DNA from 3 places in the Pseudoalteromonas sp. SG43-1 genome. Region 3 is predicted to be linked to each of the others. Evidence: predicted binding sites of a transcription regulator. Region 3 holds the regulator's gene; each other region holds the start of a gene.
The links. The regulator MetJ, encoded in region 3, represses methionine synthesis genes. The targets are predictions, from matches to a motif close to TAGACGTCTAGACGTCTA.
Positions count from the first base shown of each region.

Region 1 (4,335 bases), on a different contig from region 3:
GAGGCTATTAAGTTTAAAAACTTAACCATAGCGGCTTTTGAGTCCAACATGGCTTCGTCCATGTTTATATCAATAACCTGTGCGCCATTTTCTACTTGTTCGCGGGCCACTGTTAGCGCAGCTTCAAAGTCTTCTTCCATGATTAAACGTTTAAACATGGCAGAACCGGTTACATTGGTACGTTCGCCGACATTAGTAAATACTGCTATTTGTTGGGTCATGTTGGCTCCTTAATTTAAGTTACAGGCTTCAAGGCCTGATAAACGCATGCGTACTTCAAGCTCTGGCAGTTGGCGTGGTTTAACGCCTGCTAAACCTTTTGCAAAAGCACGAATATGCGCAGGCGTGGTGCCACAACATCCACCTACTATATTAATAAAGCCCGATTTACCCCAATCGATAATTTCGGCTGCCATTTCAGGCGCTTCTAAGTCGTATTCACCAAACTCATTAGGCAAGCCCGCATTAGGGTGTACCGATGTAAAGGTTTCGCACACGCGCGAAAGCTCTTCTACATATTGGCGCAGTAAATCAGGGCCAAGCGCGCAGTTTAAACCAATCGAAATAGGCTTAATATGGCGAATAGAGTTATAAAATGCTTCGGTTGTTTGCCCAGAAAGCGTACGGCCAGAAGCGTCGGTAATAGTGCCCGAGATCATAACTGGTAATGTGCGCCCTGCTTGCTCAAAGGCTTCTTCTACACCAAACGAGGCGGCTTTTGCATTAAGCGTGTCGAATATAGTTTCGATTAGTATTAAATCGGCGCCGCCTTCCATTAATGCAAGGGTAGACTCTACATACGCAGTAACTAGCTTATCAAAAGTAACGTTTCGGTAACCCGGATCGTTTACGTCTGGCGAAATTGAACACGTTTTAGATGTCGGCCCTAAAACACCGGCTACATAGCGCGGTTTTTCTGGCGTTTTAGCCGTAAATTCATCGCAAATTGCGCGTGCTAATTTAGCCGACTCTAGGTTTATTTCACGGCTTAGGTTTGCCATGTCGTAATCTTCCATCGAAATAGTGGTCGAGTTAAACGTGTTGGTTTCGATAATATCGGCGCCCGCTGATAAAAAACCACGATGAATATCAGTGATTAAGTCGGGCTTGGTTAGGCTTAATAAATCGTTATTACCTTTAATTAATACATGCCAGTCTTTAAAACGCTCTCCGCGATAGTCTTCTTCTTCTAGCTTATGATCTTGGATCATGGTGCCCATTGCGCCATCTAAAATTAAAATGCGTTCTTTTAATGCGGCACTTATTTCGGCTTGCTTATTATTTGTAGGCGCGTTATTCGGCATAGTTGTTAGTCCTCACGTCTTGGCTAACTAAATTAATATCATACGGTGTGGTTTGGTACACGTAGTAATTTAACCAGTTCGAAAAAAGTAAAAAAGCATGGCTTTGCCACGTTTTTGAAGGTTGTTTGGTTGCATCGTCATCCGGAAAGTAATTTTCGGGCTTTGGTGCATTAGGGCTTTTTTTACAATCGCGCTCGTATTCTGCTTTTAGCGAGTCGGCGTCGTACTCTGGGTGGCCGGTTATAAACACTTGGCTACCCGATTTATTTTTAAGTAAGTAAGCCCCTACTCGCTCAGAACCTGCCAGTACAACGAGTTCTTCACAGGCGTTTATTTTATTTATATCAATATGGCCGTAGCGTGAGTGAGGTACCAAAAAGGTATCGTCGAATCCGCGAGTCAGTGCACCGTGATCAAAATAACACTGGTGAGTAAATACGCCACACAGTTTATCGTCTTTTAAATCGCGTTTTAAATTGTAACGGTGATATAACGCTGCATGCGCTGCCCAACAAGAAAATAACGTAGAGGTAACGTGTTGCTCAGCCCAATCAATAATGACCTTTAGCTCATCCCAATACGCTACATCGTCGTATTCTAAATGGGCAAGTGGCGCACCGGTTACTATTAATGCATCGTAATTGTTGTCTTTAACCTCAGAAAAATAACGGTAGAAGGTATCAAGGTGCTCTTCTGAGTTGCTGCTACTGCGGTGAGTGTCGAGGCGCAGTAGTTCTACGTTTACTTGCAAAGGTGAGTTGGCAAGTAAGCGAATAAACTGAACTTCGGTTTCTACTTTATTAGGCATTAAGTTTAAAATAGCCAAACGCATTGGGCGTATTTCTTGCGTTTTTGCACGACTTTTTGGCATTACAAATACGTTTTCTTGACGTAAACGTGCAATTGCCGGCAACTCGTCTTTTACTGTAATTGGCATACTTTACTCCTGCTCATAAAAACCGAGGCTTAATTATGAACTGAAAGTAAAAAATATCAACCTCTAGATGTATAGATGTCCAAATGAAATTTATTCATGATTTTTTTAAGATTTACTAAAAGTTATAGATGAGAGGGAATGCATTTATATTGAAGTACTTTGTTTTAGTGAATTGAAATAGCGCTACTAAAATCAGTAGCGCTATTATAATTAAAAACGATAATTTACAGATAAATTAAGAGCGTAAATATCGCCTTCATTTGTATCAAAATATTGGTATTCAGCACTTACTTGCCAGCGTTGAGTTAGCCTAAAGTCAATGCCGGTTCCGTACGTTACGCCGCCTTCATCGTAGTTTTGCTCAGTTATTAGCGTAGAATTTGTATCTGTACCAGTTATTGATTCTGCAAGGTTTTTTAAGTCGCCTTCATTGTAACTTAATTTATTTCTACCATAGCCACCAAATAAAAACACATCAGCTCGAGATGAAATTGGATAATTAGCTTTTACAAATATACTTGTTTGCAAATCAAGGCTTGAATCGATTTCGCTCTTAATGAATTCTGAACTCAGCGAACCGTCCTGTGGGTTCTGAGTGTAAACAATTCCGTTTAGAGGCGTTGACTCATCATTTAACCCAAAACCTATACGCCCTTCTAATGCAAAGTAACGCGAAAACTGATATCCAAACCGGCCGTAAAGCGTTGTAAACTGTATGCTATCACTCTCGTATACATCAATTTGCGTAGACCCTATCCCTATTCCTTGGTAATAACCATTTACGTGGAGTATGTCTGCTTGGCTCGAAAATGAGTATAAACCTAAAAGTAATGCCCCTAACCTTGTAACTATTTTCATGTTCATTCCTTTAAACCTTTGTAATATTTAATAATGTGATGTTTAACAACAAACTAAGTGTGGCCTGCCTATATAACTTGCTTATACTTTACAGCTTGTAAATATACTGTACCACTTTTGTTAAAAATGAAATGTATTTGAACAATATAAAACAATAGATTACAGAATTTTACACAATAGAAATCCTGTAATAGTAGTGTTTTTAACGAGCAATCAAAACAAAGTACCGCTTAGGTAAGTGTATTGTTCTATACAGCATTCGTTGACTGTTTCACCTGTGAGCCACTACAATACAACATTGAAATTTTTATTATTATTTGAAGGCTTTCCTCCATGGTTTTACCTGATAAATTTATATTCTCGATGAGTCGAGTATCTAAGGTTGTGCCACCTAAGCGCACTATCTTAAAAGATATTTCGTTGCACTTTTTTCCTGGCGCTAAAATTGGTGTGCTTGGTTTAAACGGTTCTGGTAAATCTACGTTACTGCGTATTATGGCCGGTGTTGACCAAGATTTTGAAGGTGATGCACATCCTCAGTCTGGTACTAAAATTGGTTATTTACCGCAAGAACCTGTTTTAGACGAAAGTAAAACAGTACGTGAAACTGTTGAAGAAGCTGTTGGCGAAGTTAAACATGCACTTAAACGTCTTGACGAAGTGTATAACGAATACGCCATGGAAGACGCTGACTTTGACGCACTTGCAAAAGAGCAAGGCGAGCTTGAAGCTGTTATTCAGGCGCACGATGGTCATAACATCGACAACGTTTTAGAACGCGCAGCTGATGCACTTCGCCTGCCAGAGTGGGATGCTAAAATTGAGCACCTTTCAGGTGGTGAGCGTCGCCGTGTTGCTATATGTCGATTATTACTTGAAAAACCAGACATGCTTATCCTTGATGAACCTACTAACCACTTGGATGCTGAGTCGGTTGCATGGTTAGAGCGCTTCTTACACGATTACGAAGGCACTGTTGTGGCTGTAACGCATGACCGTTACTTCCTTGATAATGTAGCTGGCTGGATATTAGAGCTTGACCGTGGTGAAGGTATTCCATGGGAAGGTAACTACTCTTCTTGGCTTGAACAAAAAGATGCGCGCTTACAGCAAGAACAAAAATCTGAAAAAGCACGTCAAAAATCAATTGCGCAAGAACTTGAATGGGTTCGTTCAAACCCTAAAGGTCGTCAAGCTAAGTCAAAAGCACGTATGGCTCAGTTTACTGAAATGCAG
Region 1 is NZ_JACJFD010000023.1:54,482-58,816, reverse strand. Features, by position in the region: gene metH (methionine synthase) at 1-221, opposite strand, end outside; gene H5159_RS15455 (homocysteine S-methyltransferase family protein) at 231-1,304, opposite strand; gene metA (homoserine O-succinyltransferase) at 1,294-2,241, opposite strand; gene H5159_RS15445 (porin family protein) at 2,452-3,099, opposite strand; gene ettA (energy-dependent translational throttle protein EttA) at 3,433-4,335, shown strand, end outside.
Region 1: a site for MetJ is predicted at 2,306-2,323, ahead of metA (homoserine O-succinyltransferase). Genes of this name have one in related genera too.

Region 2 (4,335 bases), on a different contig from region 3:
GTTCGTGTAAACGCGCCAATGTCCGGTCGTAAAACCCACCTCCCATTCCTAGGCGATTACCTTGTTTATCAAATGCCACTAATGGCATAAGGAGGTAATCAAGCGCTGGTAATGGGCATATTTGAGAGCAGTTCAGCTTAGGCTCCAAGATACCATAGCGATTTGCCCTCATGGGTGAGTTTTTCTCATAGCGCTGAAATAGTAAATTAGCGCCATTGAATGGGTGTATTATAGGTAGATAAACAACGTGGTTTAAGTTCCATAATTCTTTAATTAACAATGAAGTGTCTAGTTCTCCGTCGTTACTTAAATAAATGGCAATATGCTTTGAATTCGTTGTGTTTTCGCTTTTTAAGTGTTGAATAAAATTCATTTTTAGCGATTGCGCAGCAATTATTTGCTGATTATTTGACAAGTTTTTACGGGTGTTACGAATTTCAGCTCTTATTTGTGCGCGTTTATTGCTCATTAAACTAATTAGCCATTTTTAAAAAGAGAATAAATCGGGAAAAATCAAAAAAACAGCCAGTACGACTAGCAAAATGGTGGCAGTTGCAATCAATGAATATAAAAGTAAGTTACTGCGTTTTTTAGGAGTCGCTAAATCCTCATCTAGCATTAGGTCATCATTTTGCCATTCGTCTACACTTTCGTCTGGTGTATTTAATTGAGCTTCAGGAAGGCGTTGCTCTAGCTCATCTAGCTTTTCTTCAAGGCGTATTAAGCTGCTAGTGATGTAATCAAGTGCATCAAAAATACGTTCATCACGTTGGTTGTTATTTGCAGCTGCGGGGGAGCTATTTTGAATCGCATTTGAAACAGCTTGCAGCTTACTTTTAATACCTAGGCTTGCTAATAACTTAGTCTGTTTTAACGCTTTGTCTTTATCGCTTGGCGCAAACAGCGGCTTACCTTTAAAAAAAAGAGCTACTTTTTCATCTGACGTTTTTAATTTTGCAGCTAAGTTTGCGCACGCTGTTTTTATGTCAACGTTATCGGCAAGTCCTGCAAATATAACGCGAAAGTTATCGGCCATTTAACTATCCCTAAAGCTTTTATAATGAAGTGAGTATATACCTAAAGTACAAAAGAATTCGAGGTTGATTTTATAGTTATTTTGTAGACGTACTACAAACAATGTAACTGATAAGTTTTAGATACAAAAACGGCCCTATTAAGGGCCGTTTTTAATTTACTTCAACACTTTTAGCTTAAAGACCAGCAGCTGCACGAAGTGCATCAGCTTTATCTGTACGTTCCCAAGGGAATTCGTCACGACCAAAGTGGCCGTAAGCCGCTGTAGGAAGGTAGATAGGGCGCTCTAAATCAAGCATTTGAATTAAGCCGTAAGGGCGCAGGTCAAAGTGTTCACGAATAAGTTCGATTAAACGGCTTTCTTCTAACTTGCTTGTACCAAACGTTTCAACGCTGATAGATGTAGGCTCTGCAACACCGATTGCGTAAGAAACTTGTAATTCACATTTATCAGCAAGGCCAGCCGCAACTACGTTTTTAGCAACGTAACGTGCAGCGTATGCAGCTGAGCGGTCAACTTTTGATGGATCTTTACCAGAGAAAGCACCACCACCGTGACGAGCCATACCACCGTATGTATCAACGATGATTTTACGACCTGTTAAACCACAATCGCCCATTGGTCCGCCAATTACAAAGCGACCCGTTGGGTTAATGAAAAATTTAGTCGCGCTTGTAATAAGCTCTGCAGGAAGTACCGGCTTGATGATAGTCTCCATCACCGCTTCTACTAAATCTTTTTGCGAAATGTCTTCGCTGTGCTGAGTAGATAGTACTACTGCATCAATACCTACTGGCTTACCATTTTCGTATGCAAAAGTAACTTGAGATTTTGCATCTGGACGTAACCAGTTAAGCTCGCCGCTTTTACGTACTTGCGCTTGGCGCTGTACTAAACGGTGTGAGTAAGTAATTGGCGCAGGCATTAGTACTTCTGTTTCGTTACATGCGTAACCAAACATAAGACCTTGGTCGCCAGCACCTTGTTCTTCTGGGCTAGTACGGTCAACACCTTGGTTAATGTCAGGAGACTGTTTACCAATAGTGTTTAAAATTGCACATGAATCTGCATCGAAACCCATGTCTGAATGCGTGTAGCCAATTTCACGTACTGTTTTACGTGTAATTTCTTCAATATCAACCCATGCGCTAGTAGTGATTTCACCACCAACCATAACCATACCTGTTTTTACGTAAGTTTCGCACGCAACACGGGCATGAGAGTCTTGCTCTAGGATAGCATCAAGTACCGCATCAGAGATTTGATCGGCGATTTTATCCGGATGACCTTCAGAAACTGATTCAGAAGTAAATAAATGTTTTGCCATTGTAATTCTGCTCACAAATATTGCGCTTCACAAACGTCGGTATTAGCGCTAAAAAATTAAGGGGCGTATTTTATCGAAAACAAAACACCTTGCATAGTGTTTTTACGCCTAGACGTCTAAATAAAATTACTAATAACTTTTTGGTCTTAAAAAATATTCATAATGCCTCACTTTTATAGGGTTTTTAATTGCACACAGCCCCCACAATAAGTAAGAATGGTCGATATAAACAAACCCAAGTTACTTGGGTGCATAAACAAACACATAAATACCCGCGCAAATACACATAAAGGTAGGAGAATTCATGCCATCTCGCAAAGAACTTGCAAATGCTATTCGCGTCTTGTCAATGGACGCAGTACAAAAGGCCAAATCTGGTCACCCTGGAGCCCCTATGGGCATGGCTGATATCGCAGAAGTATTATGGCGCGATTATCTAAAACACAACCCAACAAATCCAGAGTGGGCTGACCGTGACAGATTTATTCTTTCAAACGGCCACGGTTCAATGCTTATCTATTCTCTATTGCATCTAAGTGGTTACGACTTACCACTGGACGAAATTAAAAACTTCCGTCAAATGCATTCTAAAACACCAGGTCACCCTGAATATGGCTATGCACCAGGAATCGAAACTACTACGGGTCCATTAGGTCAAGGGATCACAAATGCCGTAGGTATGGCAATTGCTGAAAAAGCGCTAGCTGCACAGTTTAACCGCGAAGGTCACGATATTGTTGATCACTTTACCTATGCATTTATGGGCGATGGCTGCCTTATGGAAGGTATTTCTCATGAAGCTGGTTCACTTGCAGGCACATTAGGTCTGGGTAAACTTGTTGCATTTTGGGATGACAACGGCATTTCAATCGATGGTGAAGTAGAAGGTTGGTTTACAGATGACACGCCAGCTCGCTTTAAAGCATACGGTTGGCATGTAATTAGTGGTGTTGATGGCCACGACAGCGATGCTATAAGTGCTGCAATTGCAGAAGCTAAAAGTGTTACCGATAAACCATCACTAATTTGTTGTAAAACAATTATTGGTTACGGCTCACCTAATAAATCTGGTAGCCACGATTGTCACGGTGCACCACTAGGTGATGACGAAATTAAAGCGTCTCGCGAATTCTTAGGTTGGACTGGCGATGCGTTCGAAATTCCTGATGATATTTACGCACAATGGGATAGCAAAGAAAAAGGTCAGCAGCTTGAATCAAGCTGGGACGAAAAATTTGCAGCATACGCAAAAGCATACCCAGAGCTTGCAGCTGAATATAAGCGTCGTATTAATAACGAACTGCCTGGCGATTGGGCTGAAAAATCTCAAGCGTACATTGAGCAATTACAAGCAAACCCTGCAAACCCAGCGTCTCGTAAAGCATCGCAAAATGCATTAAACGCATTTGGTCCGTTATTACCAGAATTTATGGGTGGCTCAGCCGATTTAGCAGGCTCAAACTTAACAATTTGGGATGGCTCTAAAGGTTTAACACACGACGATGCAAGCGGTAACTACATTTACTACGGTGTACGTGAGTTTGGTATGTCGGCAATTATGAATGGTATTGCCCTTCATAAAGGCTTTATTCCTTACGGTGCTACGTTCTTAATGTTTGTTGAATATGCAAAAAATGCCGTACGTATGGCTGCATTAATGAAGCAACCAAGCATTTTTGTATACACGCACGATTCAATCGGTTTAGGTGAAGATGGTCCAACTCACCAACCAGTAGAGCAAATTGCAAGCATGCGTTTAACGCCTAACTTATACAACTGGCGCCCATGTGACCAAGTTGAGTCGGCAATTGCATGGCAACAAGCTATTGAGCGTAAAGACGGTCCTACATCGTTAATCTTTACTCGCCAAGGTCTTGAGCAACAAGCGCGTGACGCACAGCAATTAAGCGATGTTAAAAAGGGTGGTTACATCCTTAGCTGTGACGGCAACCCTGAAATTATTTTCATTGCG
Region 2 is NZ_JACJFD010000015.1:46,893-51,227, forward strand. Features, by position in the region: gene H5159_RS11760 (5-formyltetrahydrofolate cyclo-ligase) at 1-469, opposite strand, end outside; gene H5159_RS11765 (hypothetical protein) at 488-1,036, opposite strand; gene metK (methionine adenosyltransferase) at 1,212-2,363, opposite strand; gene tkt (transketolase) at 2,668-4,335, shown strand, end outside.
Region 2: a site for MetJ is predicted at 2,465-2,482, ahead of metK (methionine adenosyltransferase). Genes of this name have one in related genera too.

Region 3 (4,335 bases):
CGTCTTGCTCAGGGGCAACAATTGCACAGCCATTTAAATTTGACTCACTAATATTAGCTCTACCAGCAAAGTAATTAATAACTTGATATGTTTGTGCAGCCGGTACTACTAAATACACTTCACCATTATGGTTAAAATGATGAAGGCTATGCTGAATAAGCTGACTAACGCTTGCGACCTCACCTTCACTTAATCCTTCAACCATTAACAAATCAACATTTTGCAGCGTGGTTATAAAGCGCTTTTTCTTTGCTGAACCTTCTTTTACTATATCTGTTGGGCTTGCTTGCACATCAAAACTACTACGAACAGCTAGCTTAATATCGCTGTTTTTAAGTGGCGATAGTGTTTTTGCATGTAATACAGGGTTACCCAAACGAGCTAATAAATTAGCTTGTCCGCGACAAATTTTGCCGTACTTAATCGCCTTTTTTACCTTTCGAGGATCAGTGCTAAACACACCCTGTGTATCGGTCCAAATACATACCTGCTTAGCATCACAGTAATTTGCAAGTAGTGTTGCACTATAATCGCTACCGTTGCGTCCAAGTGTTACGGTCTCACCTTTCGTATCGGCGGCAATAAACCCAGTAACAATATTTATCTTATTAGGTAAAATTGACTGTCGACATTGCTGCGCATTTTGCGCATGCATTAATTCACCATCGTTTAAGGTAAAAAGACTACGGGCATCTTGAGCACACGCCTCAATATTTAGCTGCTGTAAATAAGTAGCGAGTAAACGTGCTGACCACAGTTCCCCGTGCGCAAGTAACGCAGCCTCTTTTAGCTGCTCAGCTTGAGCAAGTTCTGCAATATTACTAAGCTCGGTATTTAGTGTTCTAAGTGCGCAGCGCTTTAAATCAGCTTGTAATAACTGCTCAATTAAATCGCTTTGATGGTTATTTAACTGCAGTAAAATATCAGCGACAGCTTGCGTGTCTTGCAGCTGATAACTTTGCCACAACGACACAAGTGTATCTGTAGTTTTACCTGCAGCAGACACCACAACACAGTCGCCCGGCTGAGTATGCCCAATAATTATTTTAGCTACGCTTTGATAGCGCTCACTAGAGCTTAAGCTTGAACCACCAAATTTATGCACACAATTGACCATATTTATACCAATTCGCTTAATTAAGTTGTCTATTTTGAGGTAAGAAAACCGTATCGATAACAAGGCAAAAATTTCGTTATTTAGTTGTTCTATATTAGGAATTTTTAACGATGTTATCGTGCGGTTTAATCCCTCAAATTGATTAGGTATTATTGCGGATTGGTATTAATTACCAAAGCGCTGGACGGGCTGCACTTAATTTAACGTTTCCACCAGAAGTGCCAGCACCTTTGCCTACACGGCCAACATTTTTATTTTGCCCTGGTTTTACAAGTTCAAATACTCGTTCAAAGTCAGCTATTAAATCGTGTATATCTTCAATCCCAACCGAAATACGAATAAGCGTATCGCCCACACCCGCTTCTAAACGTGCCTTTGCCTCCATACCTGCGTGCGTCATAGTTGCAGGGTGACAAATTAAGCTCTCTACGCCACCTAGTGACTCAGCTAAACTAAACGTTTTAAGGCTAGTTAAAAATGCTGCCGCGTCGTTTATATCGCCTTTAATATCAAAACTAACCATGCCACCGAAGCCAAGTTGTTGTGCTTTAGCAAGTTCATGTTGAGGATGCGACTCAAGTCCAGGATAGTAAACTTGGCTTACAAAATTGGAACTTTCAAGGTACTCAGCTATTGCTAGCGCATTTTCTTGGTGCTGCCTTAAGCGCACATTTAAAGTACGTAGACCACGAAGCGTTAAATAACTATCAAAAGGGGCGCCCGTAATACCAATATTATTTGCCCACCAAGCAAGCTCATCACCAAGCTCTTGTGTTGCAGCAATAACAGCGCCGCCCACTACATCTGAGTGCCCGTTAATATATTTAGTAGTTGAATGCACCACAATATCTACACCAAACTTAATAGGGTTTTGTAAGGCAGGAGACAAAAACGTGTTATCTGCGGCAACCAATGCACCGCATTGCTTAGCAACATCGGTAACCGCTTTAATATCGGTTAAACGAAGTACTGGGTTACTTGGAGTCTCTATCCAAATAAGCTTAGGTTTAATTGCTAAAATTTGTTGAAGGCTTTCTTCTTTTGTTAAATCTAATACTTCAAGCTTCAATAGTCCGCGTTTTTGTAACGATGTAAATAAACGATAGCTTCCACCATAACAATCATGTGGAATTACTAACGTGTCGTCACTGTTAAGTAGCTGAGTAGCTAAATGCACGGCAGCCATACCAGTGGCCGTAATTATGCCACGAGCGCCACCTTCAAGCTTAGCAAGCGTCTCTGCTAAAATATCACGATTAGGGTTACCACTGCGGCCATAATCATACTCACGCTTAGTATCAAAGTCGGCAAACGAATAAGTCGTTGATAAATAAATTGGCGGCACCACTGCACCATGATGTTTATCAGCATCAACGCCGTTACGTACAGCAATGGTCGCTTTGTTTTTTTCGCTCATATTCGTCACCTGATTAATTTGGATGTTTAGACGTCTAAAAGAGTAAGTTATCCGTTTTAATAAGTCAAAGGATTTTAAAGCTCTAGATGGCTAAAGTTAGGTAAGGCGTTTGCTAGTATCACATTTTAGCTCACAAAAGTGAGCTTATTTTTACATCCCAAATAGGCTTATTAAGATAGATCGGTATCTATTATTTGACTATCTTTTTTAAATCGATAGAATTTCACGCATATTTACACGCTTTTTATACCGTGTGAGAAATTAATAATCTGAGGCAACGATACATCTTATGGCTAAATGGAATGGTGAGTATATTCACCCATACGCAGAACACGGGAAAAAATCAGAGCAAGTTAAAAAGATCACCGTTTCGATCCCACTAAATGTATTAAAAGTTTTAACGGATGAGCGTACGCGTCGTCAAATCAACAACCTTCGCCATGCAACAAATAGTGAATTGCTATGTGAGGCGTTTTTGCATGCATTTACTGGCCAACCTTTACCAAATGACGATGACCTACGTAAAGACAACGCAGAAAAAGTACCAGAAGAAGTTAAAAAGATAATGCAAGAAATGGGTTTAGAAGTGCCTATTTTAAACGAAGAATAAATCGTTACCTTTTTAATCAAAAAACCTCAGCATTGCTGAGGTTTTTTTGTTTAAGCGTTATATATTACGCCATATAATTTTCAGGCAAGTCAATTTGCGCAACACCCGACTCTACCGCAGCAAGTGCTACAGCTTTAGCTATACGCGGTAGTAAACGCGGATCCATTGGTTTTGGAATAATGTACTGCGCACCAAACTCTAGCTTATCTACGCCTGCGGCTTTTAAAACTTCTGCAGGTACAGGCTCTTTGGCAATACTACGAATAGCCTCAACTGCAGCAATTTTCATTTCATCGTTAATCGCGCTTGCACGTACATCAAGTGCACCACGGAAAATAAACGGGAAACATAAAACATTGTTAACCTGGTTAGGGTAATCAGAGCGCCCTGTTGCCATAATTAAATCGTTGCGTGCGCCGTGAGCAAGTGCAGGATCGATCTCTGGATCTGGGTTTGAACATGCAAACACGACCGGTTTTTTTGCCATTAGTTTTAAATCTTCGGCAGCTAACAAGTTAGGACCCGAAACACCAACAAACACATCAGCATCTGCAATTACATCTTGCAATGTGCGTTTATCGGTATTGTTAGCAAAAAGCTGTTTATATTCATTTAAATCATCGCGACGAGTATGAATAACACCTTTGCGGTCAAGCATATAAATGTGTTCACGCAGTGCACCACACTTAATTAACAGTTCCATACACGCAACTGCAGCAGCGCCTGCACCTAAACATACAATTATTGCATCTTCAATTGATTTACCTTGTACTTCTAGTGCATTTAACATGCCGGCAGCCGTAACAATGGCGGTACCGTGTTGGTCGTCATGAAAAACAGGAATGCTACAACGCTCTATTAATGCTTTTTCAATTTCAAAACACTCTGGTGCTTTAATATCTTCAAGGTTAATACCACCGAATGTGTCAGCAATATTGGCAACCGTGTTAATAAAGTCTTCTGTTGTTTTGTGCTTTACTTCAATATCAATAGAATCAAGCCCTGCAAAACGCTTAAACAATAACGCCTTGCCTTCCATTACTGGTTTGGACGCTAAAGGACCTAAATTACCCAAGCCCAAAATTGCAGTACCATTAGTGATAACCGCAACCATGTTACCTTTACCGGTATATTTATATGCATTTGCAGGATCTGCGGCAATTTCACGTACAGGCTCAGCGACACCTGGGC
Region 3 is NZ_JACJFD010000001.1:72,218-76,552, reverse strand. Features, by position in the region: gene metL (bifunctional aspartate kinase/homoserine dehydrogenase II) at 1-1,117, opposite strand, end outside; gene metB (cystathionine gamma-synthase) at 1,287-2,534, opposite strand; gene metJ (met regulon transcriptional regulator MetJ) at 2,824-3,144, shown strand; gene H5159_RS00295 (malic enzyme-like NAD(P)-binding protein) at 3,209-4,335, opposite strand, start outside.